Regions from separate parts of the Paenibacillus sp. P4_E11 genome, predicted to be linked through region 3. Evidence: riboswitches for the same ligand, from Rfam matches in the RefSeq annotation. Region 3 holds a riboswitch; each other region holds the start of a gene.
What was found. Region 3 has a riboswitch for cyclic di-GMP ahead of AC1DWB_RS18695 (O-antigen ligase family protein). Riboswitches for the same ligand answer to the same signal wherever they lie in the genome.
Positions count from the first base shown of each region.

Region 1: it holds a riboswitch for cyclic di-GMP, as region 3 does, so the genes downstream of both, AC1DWB_RS09085 (hypothetical protein) here and AC1DWB_RS18695 (O-antigen ligase family protein) in region 3, are expected to answer to the same signal.
Region 2: it holds a riboswitch for cyclic di-GMP, as region 3 does, so the genes downstream of both, AC1DWB_RS00140 (hypothetical protein) here and AC1DWB_RS18695 (O-antigen ligase family protein) in region 3, are expected to answer to the same signal.
Region 4: it holds a riboswitch for cyclic di-GMP, as region 3 does, so the genes downstream of both, AC1DWB_RS18135 (helix-turn-helix domain-containing protein) here and AC1DWB_RS18695 (O-antigen ligase family protein) in region 3, are expected to answer to the same signal.

Region 1 covers NZ_JBFUIX010000016.1:38,829-41,944, forward strand. Annotated here, with positions in the region: gene AC1DWB_RS09080 (acetylxylan esterase) at 1-587, opposite strand, end outside; cyclic di-GMP riboswitch class I at 673-779, shown strand; gene AC1DWB_RS09085 (hypothetical protein) at 850-1,098, shown strand; gene asd (archaetidylserine decarboxylase) at 1,232-2,020, shown strand; gene pdxR (MocR-like pyridoxine biosynthesis transcription factor PdxR) at 2,445-3,116, opposite strand, start outside.
Region 2 covers NZ_JBFUIX010000001.1:41,027-44,142, forward strand. Annotated here, with positions in the region: gene AC1DWB_RS00140 (hypothetical protein) at 57-2,228, opposite strand; cyclic di-GMP riboswitch class II at 2,302-2,385, opposite strand; gene AC1DWB_RS00145 (trypsin-like peptidase domain-containing protein) at 2,488-3,116, opposite strand, start outside.
Region 3 covers NZ_JBFUIX010000049.1:7-3,122, forward strand. Annotated here, with positions in the region: partial or broken rRNA gene AC1DWB_RS18685 (23S ribosomal RNA) at 1-216, shown strand, start outside; rRNA gene rrf (5S ribosomal RNA) at 383-499, shown strand; cyclic di-GMP riboswitch class I at 671-762, shown strand; gene AC1DWB_RS18695 (O-antigen ligase family protein) at 803-2,320, shown strand; gene AC1DWB_RS18700 (S-layer homology domain-containing protein) at 2,350-3,116, shown strand, end outside.
Region 4 covers NZ_JBFUIX010000047.1:4,319-7,434, reverse strand. Annotated here, with positions in the region: gene AC1DWB_RS18150 (YhjD family protein) at 1-57, shown strand, start outside; gene AC1DWB_RS18145 (hypothetical protein) at 456-623, shown strand; gene AC1DWB_RS18140 (DUF7667 family protein) at 617-877, shown strand; cyclic di-GMP riboswitch class I at 994-1,085, shown strand; gene AC1DWB_RS18135 (helix-turn-helix domain-containing protein) at 1,526-1,759, shown strand; gene citZ (citrate synthase) at 2,164-3,116, shown strand, end outside.

The sequences.
Region 1 (3,116 bases), on a different contig from region 3:
AGCCCCGCTACGGCTAACGTCAATCCGCCGCCCTGGCTGTTCCCGCATACCGCAATCCGGGAAGCGTCGATCTCTTCACGCGAACATACGAAATCAATCGCACGTACGCAATCCAAGTAAGCTTGCTTGAAGTAATATTCATTCGGGTCCAGAATCCCTTTCGTCATATGCCCGCCTACACTTCCGGCACTGTAGGAAGCACGGTCCGGCGTGAGACCGGATTGACCGCGAGTATCCACAGTCAGCGAAGCATAACCCATAGCTGACCATTGCAGCAATTCATAGACTCGGCTGCGACTCCCGCTATAGCCGTGGTAACGTACGATAACCGGCATCGGCCGTTTTGCAAGCGCTTCCTTAGGCACGACATACCAGCCATGCACCTTCGTTCCGTCTGCACCATCATACACAATATCGTATCCGTCAACCGATGCGACCGGATAATCGATCCGAGTGAGCTGGGCATTTAATGGGATCGCGCTCGACTTCGCCAATTCCTGTTCCCAGAACGCATCGAAGTCCTTTTCTTTCGTCAAGCTAGGCTTGTACTCCCGTAGTTGTGCTAAGGGCATATCGACCAATGGCATACTAACAGCTCCTTATTCGTCCTTTTTTACAATTAGTGACAAGTTCTCATTCCATATGGTACTATATTCCTGATGTTTCGTAAATATTGATAAAAGGCAAACCCGTCCGAAAGGCGGGGACGCAAATCCACGGGTCTTCCGAGCCGGACGTCTGGTACAGACTTCAGGTTCTATGATAGCCGGGCTGCTCATTCGAGTCAGTCGCTGCCACCGGTAGCGGCTGTTCTTTTCAATGATGCCTGAGCGCAAGGGAGCCTTCTCGATGGATGAATTGAACCGGATCAAACATCTGACATTGTCGGTTACGAGAGAGCTCGTAGCCAACTGCCGATTCTGCGTTGAAATCGCCCTCGACCCCGATGACAAGACACCCATTCAATGCATCAAGTTTTCAGGAAACTCAACACCAATCAGCGTTAATGCTACAACTTGCCTTACTTGTAAAGAATACTTGAAGAAGCGATTGCCTGTTCCAGATGAAGGGTGGGCAAAAGTGGAAAATGACCTGTAGAAACAAACAGGTAGTACGACCCAGAATGGGTCGTTTTTTGTTAGGGTGCTTATTGATTTAGAGCGGCTTCTGTGTCAATATAAGGCTGATGAACTTACTGATACGAAGAAACAGGTGACTCCCAGCGAAAATGATGAATCAAGCCTTTTTCCGATTGTTAACCGAGCTATCCTCCCGAAAATGGATTTCCAGCATTACCGGTGCATTCGCCCAATCGAGCGTGAGCCGTCTGCTAATCCCCCGTTTCGCCAAGCTGTATGGTATTCGACTGGATGATGCAGAGAAGGCGGTGAGTGAGTATCGTTCGCTGAATGAATTTTTCACGCGGAGGCTGAAGCCAGGCTTACGGCCGATTCATGAAGCAGTCGACTCCCTGGTCAGTCCGGTCGATGCCTTGATTACCGGTATCGGACGGATCGAGTCCGGTCAACTCCTGAACGTGAAAGGGCAGGATTATACGATTGAGGAGCTGCTCAACCAGTCGCCTCGTATGGTGAACTACAAGAACGGATTCTATTATGTCCTCTACTTGAGCCCGACCGACTATCACCGGATCCATGCTCCTGTCTCGGGCCTTATATTGGAAAAAGAACATGTGCCGGGCAAGGTGTATCCTGTCAATGATTTTGGCTTAACGCAGATGAGACGCGTGCTGAGCCGCAACGAGCGACTGATCACCTACATCGAGCATGAGCACGGAGAGATCGCGGTCGTGAAGGTCGGTGCGATGAATGTGAGCAGCATCCGCTACTCGGAAGCGCTGCCTGATCGGCTCGAACGAGGCGGCGACCTTGCGTACTTCGAATTCGGCTCGACGGTCGTCTTGTTGACCGAGACCGGAATCTTGACCCCTCGAGCCGACTTGCAGGTCGGTTCTAAAGTCAAGATGGGCGAATCACTCGGTACTTTGCATGATAAGTAAGGCGGGCGGTGTGCGGATATTGAGGCTGTCGATTAACTGTTGATAGAGGCTAAGACGGCCGTTCCGAGTGAAAAAGGACCCTTAGTCATCCCCACAAAGTGAAGCTAAGCTCTGTAGTATTTCCGAGTACTTTGTGGGGGGCCCGGGTTTCAAACATCTTGTTTGAACCTCCTTGATTGTATAAGAGATTCAGCGGTGGGAGGTTCAAGCCAAAACTCGCCAGGGTCCTCTTTTTCACTCTCCACTTCCCTTGTCCACAGTTAATCGACAGCCTCATATTTCATGTTACAGCTCGCTCGGCACTGCCTTTAAAGACGAGCAGTAACATAAGTACAATCAGAAGCACAAATGCCATCGAACAAGCACAAAACGGTGCCATCCTGTACAGGGACGGCACCGTTTTGTGCTTGAAGTAGACAATTCATTACTTTCCAAGATGTGCTTCCGCTTGCCGATATACAATAGCCGCCACACGCATCCGTTCCACTCCCTCCTCAATTCGCTCTTCCGATAAGTGGGAGAATATGAAACACGCGCTAGCATATGCATTTTCGTAAAAGTAACTCCTTCCATCTCCCCATACAACTCCCGCCTGCTTACAATGTGTCTGGTATCGTTCGTAGCTGGCCTCGTCACCGCGCCAGCGGGCGAACACATGCAGACCGGCATCGGAGGGCACGACTTCGAACAGTGTGCCCAACTCACGATCGAGCAGCCGCCGGAACAGCTCGAATCGGCGACTATACACTCGGCCCATGCGGCGCATATGACGCTCGTAGCCGCCACTCCCCATGAATTGCGCTAACGCCCGCTGCTCCAGAAGGGATGCGGGGTACGGCTCATATAGCCGCAGCGCCCGAACAAACGGCTCCAGGAGCCGTTTCGGCAATACGGCGTAGCCGATACGCAGCTGCGCTTGCATCGTTCGCGAGAAGGTGCCGACATAGACGACGCGCCCGGCGCGGTCGAGCACCTTTAGCGGTTCAATCGGCCGCCCATGGTGGCGGAACTCGCTGTCATAGTCGTCTTCGACGATGACAGCGCCGCGCTCGGCGGCCCACTGCAGCAGCGCCTGCCGACGAGGCAGGCTGAGCAC
Region 2 (3,116 bases), on a different contig from region 3:
GAGGGGTCCCATCAACCGACGGTTCCCCTCATTCTGCACCTTTTATTCGATTTGCCTTACAGCATGGATTTCATTAAGCCTAGCAAGTTGTCAAACGTTTCGTACAGCTTCTTCGTTTCATCCTTATCGGCGAGAATCGCTTTCAACCGTTCCGGATTAATGTCGGACAGCACCTTGAATTCATCCTTCATTTTATCCACGAGCGAATTGAATTTCTCTACGGATATGGTGGACCCGTATACGTTGTTCTTCTTGGCATAGTCCATGAACTTTTGTTCCAATTCCGAGCTGCCGAATTTCACGTTTACTTCGCGCTTGTTGCCATTCCCGTCGCTCACGTAGAACAGCCCGGAACGACTATTGCCGGAGAGCGCCCGGAGACTGAATTTGAACTTGCTGTCCCCCGACCCGATCTCGAAATCATAGCTCGGTCTGAAGAGATTAATCAGTTTCTTGCTCCAGCCCAGCGCAAACGAATTGCCATTGCCGTGATTGCCGTTACCGTTGTTCCCGTTACCATTATTGCCATTACCGTTATTGCCATTTCCGTTGCCGTTGCCGTTTCCGTTTCCGTTACCATTTCCGTTGCCATTCCCATTGCCGTTTCCATTTCCATTACCGTTCCCCGGGATAACCCGATTGTTCCAAGCCGTAATCTGCTCTTGAATGGAGTTCCAGAGCTGATCCGTCTTCGACGATAACGTATCATTGGCCACTGCATTGTATTTTCTCTGAACACCCGTCAGCGTGTCGCTCAGTCGATCACTCAACCCGGTGCCGAATTCCCCGCGCACACCGTTCACCCATGACGTCAAATGGTCCAAATACAGCTGCTTTTCCTCCGCAGAGATCCGGTCGGGGTCTTTCTGAATGGCTGCCTTCACTTCATTCAAGTAGTCATTCGCATCCAATTGCAGGCCCGTGTTCCATTCATTCAAGAACCCTGCTGCGGTCTGATCCCCGGCGTTGCGGAAATTAATCGACTCTGCTACAAACTGCGTTAACGTAGCTTGAACAGTACTGAGTGTATTGCCCGCTTGCTGTTGGAGCGTCTGACGCAACCCCGCAGGCGCGCCTGCTAACGCATCTCCTGCATTCAGCTTCTTCACATCGATCCACCCGCTGATCTGTTGGGCGAATGATTGCTTCTCTTGATCCGAGATCGTATCGGAGTCGTTGAATACGGATGCCGTGATGCTGTCCAGCAAATTCGATGAAGACGCACTCAATGCGCTATCCCACTTACCATAGGCTTGACGAGTTTGATCTACTAGTCCTTTGTAAGTTTGGACGGCTGACGCTACCGCAGTTCGGTAAGTTTCCTGGATCGTGTTCAACTTGTCGCTTGACGATTCCAGTAAAGTATTACGAATTCCGGTGGGTACGCTCTGCAAGCGGGTTGTTAATCCATTCTGCTTGCCTGAGGCCCAATCCGTGATCCATTTATCGAAATTGTCGAGATCTTCCTGGGTAATAACTCCGTCTGCATCCGCAGTCAATTGGTCCGTGACGCGTTTCACCAGGTCATCCGCATTGCCCAAGTTGTCGTTCCATTCCTTGTACACCGCGCGTCCTACGCCTGAAGCAGCAGTATGCGCCGCTACCTCTGCACGAATATTCACCCACATATTGTCGGACAATTTATCCAACAGCTTATCTGCCTTGCCAAGCAACTTCAGAGAGATGTCCCGATCGGAGCTGCGAAGCTTGTCGGACAGCCCGTCATAGAGCGACTCCGTCCAGCTGTTCATATTGTCCCTCAGCGCGGCCAGCCCCGCTTCACTGATCTCCGTAGGCGAAGCATCCAAAGTTTGCTTAATTTGCTTCACATACTGGCTCTCCAACGCGGATAAAGAGGCCTTCCAATCTTTGAAAATCGACTTCGCTTGGGAGTTCCCCGACGAATCCGGTTTATCTGGTTTGTCGGGTTTGTCGGGTTTGTCTGGCTTGCCGGGCTTATCCGGGCGATCCGTGTGATCCGGCTTATTCGCCTTGTGCTTATTGGTTGCAGCAGCTGACGAATTATCTGTCCCTGCAGGTTGTTGCTTGCCCTTCTCATATATAGCGACCAAGTTAGGGTCTCGACTGACACTGTTATGATTCGTTACAGCAGGCGTATGATCCTCGTTAAGCTTCTTCGCCGCTCTCACCTTGTGGGACTCCTGGGATATAGCATGCTGGTTATGTGTGGACCACGTCGAAGTTGATGACTTATTAGAAGAAATCATGGGGTTTCCTCCTTAACAATTTCGGCCTATAAGGCAATTAGTGAACAAAAAAGACCGCCTTTTTCATCTAGAAAAAAAGCACGGCCGGTTGCATCACTGACTCCTCGTATCCCAGATGCCCAAATGAAAGACACGAATCATTACCTCCGAATATTTTATTATCTACATCTTACCATGCTGCCGCAAGATCTTCCAGCCATTTTTTGGTTAGTAAGACCCAAACAAATAATAATTTTTCATAAACACTAGTTCTAATGGACTACTGTTTGATTTGAAAAGACTTAACCGCCGCATCCGCCCGGGAGACATTCTCCTGCGTCCGCACTGCATCATTCATCTTCAATGTAATCGTATAAGTCACATTATTGCTGCGGAACACATACTCGGTCTGCTCATAAGGCGCTTTCTTCAAATTGTAGCGGATCGCAATCTTCTTGCCGCCTTCGGCGAACGTAGAGTCGTCAGAAATCTCATATTTGTACTCATTGTCGTTGTCGTTGCTTTTCTTATGGCCCTGCTCCAGCTTCTTCATAACATCTTCCAGGTTGGATTTATCATCTGCTTCTACCGAAAGGCTTCCCCCAGTGAAATTGAAGTTCATCCTAGGGCTCTCCTTCATGAAGGAGCTAAGATTCGACCAACCTTCCGGTATCCGGATCGAATATTTGAATTTCTCGTTCGTGTACGCCAGCGTTTTATTCGGATCGATCAAATCATCCTCGTCCTGAATAAAGCCCAGGCTTGTATTCATCTTATCTTTGCTGACCTTCATGGACTTGACGATCCCGTCGATCAGCTTAGCCGCTTCTTCCTCTTTATCACCCTTATCGAACTGGATGCTGACCGCGTACTTATATTTGTCCTTGATGAAGTAGAGCATGACGCTTG
Region 3 (3,116 bases):
CGTACCGCTGGTGTACCAGTTGTCTCGCCAGAGGCACCGCTGGGTAGCTAAGTACGGACGGGATAAGCGCTGAAAGCATCTAAGCGTGAAGCCCCCCTCAAGATGAGATTTCCCAATTAGTAAGACCCCTTGTAGACGACGAGGTTGATAGGTTCGGGGTGGACGCGCAGTAATGTGTGGAGCTGACGAATACTAATCGGTCGAGGGCTTATCCTATTCACTCTTACCCGGAGTGACCAGTTATACAAGTTGCGGCTCGTTACCGCTTTCGCATCTAGTTTTCAGGGAATAAGCATTTAACAGGATGGCTAGTCCGTCCTGAAGAGTGTGATCTACACATGGCTGTGTAGAAACCTGATCTATACCCTTATTACGCACTTCGTTTGGTGACGATGGCGGAGGGGAACCACGCGTTCCCATCCCGAACACGACCGTTAAGCCCTCCAGCGCCGATGGTACTTGGACCGCAGGGTCCTGGGAGAGTAGGACGTTGCCAAGCAGGAGCAGATAAACAAGAGAACCCCTACAATATGTAGGGGTTCTCTTGTTTTGCAGGTGCTGGGAGTATGAAAAAAAATTCCAGATATTATTGTAAATATGGAGCGAAACCTGTATATTATAATACAGTGCTTAATTCGACATCAATCGACATGCAAAGAAGCCAGGCGAATAAGAAAAAAGGCAAATCCGTACGAAAGTCGGAGACGCAAAGCCACGGGTCTACCCCGCCTCAACAGGCGGCAAGATAGCCGGGTTGCTCTAAATGAGCTTGGTTTCTTTTTGTCATTTTAGGGGATTTCATATGAAATTCGGTGTGAATATTTGGATGGTTTGCCTGTTTTTGTGGATGGGAGCTGGGTTTCAAGGATATTTTTACGAGACGGGTTATTTGATGATGACGGTTATTTCAATCGGTGTAGCCCTTATTGCCGGTTATGTACTGAAATCCGTTTCGTTTCACCCCTACTACCACGGACCTATATTGCTGTTGGTTGCGCTTTACTGGGGCTCCATAGCCTATGCGGTCGACCACGAGAAAGCACTGCTTGAAGCGATCAAGGTGACAAGTCTGGTTCCGATCGCCCTGCTAGCTGCAACGATTACGCCCGAACAGCGGACAAGCCTATACAAAGCCTGGGTATGGAGCGGGAGCATCGTATCGATCATCGGAATTGCGTTTCATATGGATCGGAATGGACGTCTGGAGTCGACATTCGAATATGCCAACGCTATGGCGATCTACTTGCTTGCGGCTATTTTGCTTGCCATTCTCCTCTATCTCAAACAACGTCATAAGTTCTACTTCGTGCTAATGGCTCTGAATGCGGCAGGCTTGCTGCTTACGATGTCCCGTTCCGTCTGGGTGTTGTGGGCCGGGGCTCTGTTGCTCACGCTAGTCGTATTCCGGGAAGCTAGATGCCGTACGGCGGTGGTGTTAGCCGGGGCCGCTCATGCCGCAGGCTACCTATTGGCTGCTCTGGTAAGAACGGATGCCTTGTTTTTGTGGCAGCGGGTGAAGAGCATCCAGCCGGAGACGTCGGAATTTCGAATTCGACTGGTCTATTGGCAAGACAGCTTGTCTGTCATTCGGGACTATTGGTTGGGCGGGACCGGAGGGGGTGGATGGAGCATCATCCAAGCCGCCTACAGATCTCAAATGTATTATGTCCGTTACGTGCACAATCATTACATTCAGCTTGCTCTGGACATAGGGGTTATCGGGTTGGTTGTTTTTCTGGTTGCACTTGTAGCTTTTTATATAGCAGGATTTCGACATATAAGGCGTTTTGACGTATTGGCCGGCAACGCGTTTTGGACGAAAGCGGCCATGCTGTTGGCGGGTTGTATGCTGGTGCATGCGGGGTTTGATATTGATTTGGAGTTCCCGCTTCTCTTTGGCTTGCTGGTCGTTGTGCTGTCGGTCCCCTTTCATAGAAGCAAAGAGCCGAGGGCTCGTTCCGCTGGCAATAAGCCCCCGCTGAGAACGATCTTCGTGTCAAGTACGGCAATCTGCTGCATGGCTTTCGTTATGTGGGTAGGCGTCGGGTACATGGTAAAAGAACAAGCGATTCAGCTAGTCAACCAGAAGAAGTGGGAGCAAGCGCAAGCGGGCTTTGAGAAAGGGGCTTCCCTGATGCCGTGGTCCCATACGATCCTCTATGAATCGGCCAAAGCGTATGTCAGGCAAAGCAACGAAACGGGTGACCAAGCCTGGCTGGTTCTGGCGAATGCGCAGCTGAACGAAGCGATTCGACGCGTACCCAAGGAAGATTTATATCAATCCCTCAGGGTTGATCTAGATAAAGCGCTGTCCCATTAGCGCAATTCAACATGAACAGGAGAGGAAACATGAACAAAGTTCGAAGCCTGAAACGCCTATGCTACATGATTACGATTTCGTTGTTAACCTCGATGCTGCTGCCGATTATATCGTATGCCGCATCAACCGTGCAGTTCACGTACGACAGCTCAACGGGGAAATTGAGCGGTTCGGTCTACGTGCAAGATCCTAATAAAGTGCAAGTCAGCGTTCAAAATGCCGTATACGAGCTGACGAGCATTCCATTGAAAGAAATGGCGAGCCAATATATTACATACGACGACAATAACGCTCCGCTCAAGTTGGCCAGATATGAGCTTAACGTCGGGGTGAATAACGCGCCGAGCAAAATCATTATGAACGCTTGCGGGCAATCGGTAGAGGTTGTCCAATACGGCGGATTCAACAACTACAAGTTTTACGCATCCTCCGATTCATGGCGGCTGGGTCCTTACCGAACAACCGGCCATCAGTTTTTCACGGTGCATCCGGAAGCCGCTTATATAATGGCTGGAGACAAGCTTGTGGACTTCGTGGCGGCGGATAACGATTCGGATACGATTTCCGTAGATTTGCCGTATGGGGGCGGTTCGTCCAGTGTACTTAAGGCGGTGTACGCTTCTGATTTTACACTGTGGGACGATACCGTTAGTCAGTCCGTATATTTGAACAAGGCTGAGAAGAAATCCGACTACTTTATCGTGCAAGCAGGCGCCAAGCTGACGGCCGGACATCAATATACGCTCAAGCTGTCCGTGACTGCAGATGGGGATGAAATTAAGCTTCCGACCACCAA
Region 4 (3,116 bases), on a different contig from region 3:
GCTTACAAATCCATTCTAACTCCGGTTCAAAATACAAAAGTAAGCGGCCCCGAGTAATCGGGGTCTTGTCGCAACTGGAGATTCGGCAAAAGCTCCTACCTTTCATCAAAGGATTCGACAGGTGGTTACGTCGAACTGTTCTGGTGAGGTGATTATAATGGTTTGTAATATTAAGACAATATTGGCCGTACTCGATCGTTCACAAATGGATCTGGCCGAAGCTCTGGGCATTAACCGGAATACTGTCACAAACCTCAGCCGTAATAAGTCGGTGCCACTCCTAAACCTGGCTTACGACATCAGAGATACCCTCAATTCCTGGGCTGAGACACAGGGAGTAGAGTCGAGATGGACCGTCGAACAAATTTGGGAAAGAAAATCCTAATCGGACAAGCAATATCACAATAGATTGTGCATACACTTTATCATCAACCGAAAAGGAGCTGATGGTCAGTATGCAGAAGCAAACCGTTTACCGCATTCGTTACACACAGGACAACCGCATTAAAGCTGTTCACGCCACGGAGGAGCCTGTCCAAGACCCGAAGAAGGAAACCCTTGCCGCTTGGTACGTCGTGGTGCTCGGGGCGCTGGCGTGCTTAGGGTGGTGGTCGCTGTGGTAAGTGATAGTCCGATTATTCAGCGGATTGTGCAGCTGCGGGTGGCTCAAAAGACAGGCGGACTAGATCCGGTCCAGAGCAAGGAGTTGGAGCTCTGCTTGGACTGGTTGGTCAACCACTGTTGGACGCAAGCCCTTCTCTGTAATTACTCGCTTATGGCCTCAATGACTAACGACGTGGACTGGCAGCACGAGATATGCAGGGACATTGATGACTTTGGGACGAGAAAAAAGCCGGGCCACCTGGGCACCGACTAAAACAGAGCCTTTTATCTTATGCGAATTGTCAGAAAATAATGCCAATTTAGCTATTGCCTTAGTGGAATGGTTGTCCTATCATTATCTTACATCATATGTAACATCTCACGATAGCGAGACGATAATGGCAAACCCGACGAAAGTCGGCTACGCAAAGCTATAGGGGCTAAACGGGTGTCAATGGACCGCAGGTCAGCCAGCTGCTGAGAGGTGAAAGGCATAATGTGCTAAGGAACGCTAAAACCTAATTTAGGAAATTAGGTTTTGTTTTAGCTCGACGACTTTACCCCTGGGATAACTTCATAGGCGTGGGAGGAGCGTTATTATTCGCTCTCTGCCGTGCCCTTCAGTTCAGTTCATCGACCCAGTCCACTAGTTCATCCATGGAGCATCCGAAGAAGAGTGCAGTTTTTCTCAAATTGTATACGGATAGTTCTTTCTTGTTGCTACACACAAGTGAGATAAAGGTTTCGGAAACTTTCAAATATAGTGCAAGGTCGACTTRCTTTTTACCTGTTAGATAAAACCATTCAGGCAATCGGCTCCTCCCAATGGGGGGAGTCATGTATCACCTCTCACATCCTAACTATATGGAAAGATTATACACATATCGAGCATGAGAAGTAAACTCGGGGAGATGGATGCAAAATGAAAGTAGGAATGAGGAATGTCCAAAGCGAGGTACAAATATCACTGCGAGCAGCAAGAGTTTCTTCGAGCCGATCAATAGAAGAAGCAGCAGAGGGCATAAAAATGTCTCCAGAAATGCTTCATGAGTATGAAAATGACTCAACGAATATACCAGTAAGTGTAGCAGTTGAAATGTTAAGTTTTTATGGATACCATATTGATCAAGTCTATTTTGGCAGGGAAAAGGAGTAAATGCGTAGAAGGAATAAAAATAATTTATCACATTGGCAGTATCCAACATAGTAAAATGCCGCGACCATCATCCAAAGTCGCGGCATTACCTTTTCCCACATTTTACCCACAAATGTAGTGATTCAGTATGATTTTTTGTGATTCATGGTGAGAATACTGGAATGGACAGATTCCCACAATAGCAATCAATTTGATTTAAAGTGATTCAATGTGACGAAACCGTGAGATAGTAGATGTTTATGGTGCTGATAATGAAGTTTTATGCCTCATTTTCTTCACTTCTTGCCCCAAATCATTTATCATAGTAACTGATAAGTATTTCTTAGCACCTGTCGCTGTTCTTATCGGTTCTATTTATAGCTTTACATCTGGCCCCTATATTATCACAAAGGAGCGATAAACGTATGACTGCTACTAAAGGTCTTGAAGGCATCGTAGCTACTACCTCTTCGATCAGTTCGATCATTGATGGCGTACTGACGTACCGCGGCATTGACATCGATGATCTGGCAGAGAATGCTTCGTTCGAAGAAGTAGCCTATCTGCTATGGTACGGCAAGCTTCCTACCAAGTCAGAATTGGATCAGTTGCGCAGCGAATTGAGCAGTAACGCTGCAATTGCGGATTCCGTCATTCAACAAATCAAGCTGTATCCGAAGGATACCAATTCTATGGCTGCACTTCGTACAGCTATCTCTTCTCTGGCTCTGTATGACGATGAAGCGAACGATATGAGCTCGGAAGCGAACTTGCGTAAGGCGATCCGCTTACAAGCGCAGCTTCCTACTGTCATTGCCGCATTCGCGCGCATCCGGGACGGTAAAGAGCCGATTGCACCTAAGTCGGGTGTCTCCATCTCTTATAATTTCCTATACATGCTGAGCGGCAAGGAACCGGAAGCCATCGCTGTCGAGGCGTTGGACAAGGCTCTAGTGCTGCATGCTGACCATGAGCTGAACGCGTCGACATTCGCTGCTCGCGTAACTGTCGCTACATTGTCTGACATCTACTCCGGTGTAACTTCCGCAATTGGCGCTTTGAAGGGTCCCTTACACGGCGGTGCGAACGAAGCCGTTATGGCCATGCTTGAACAAGTGGGCGGCGTGGAGAAGGTGGAATCCTTCATCAACGAGAAGCTTGCTAACAAAGAGAAGATTATGGGCTTCGGACACCGGGTTTACAAAAACGGCGATCCACGTGCCAAGCATCTGCAGAAGATGTCCTACGAGCTCGGTAAGATTACGAACAACATGACCTGGTACGACATGTCGATCAAGATTGAAGAGCTGGTAACGGGTCAGAAGGGGCTGAAGCCGAACGTAGACTTCTACTCCGCTTCCGTTTACACGTCGCTAGA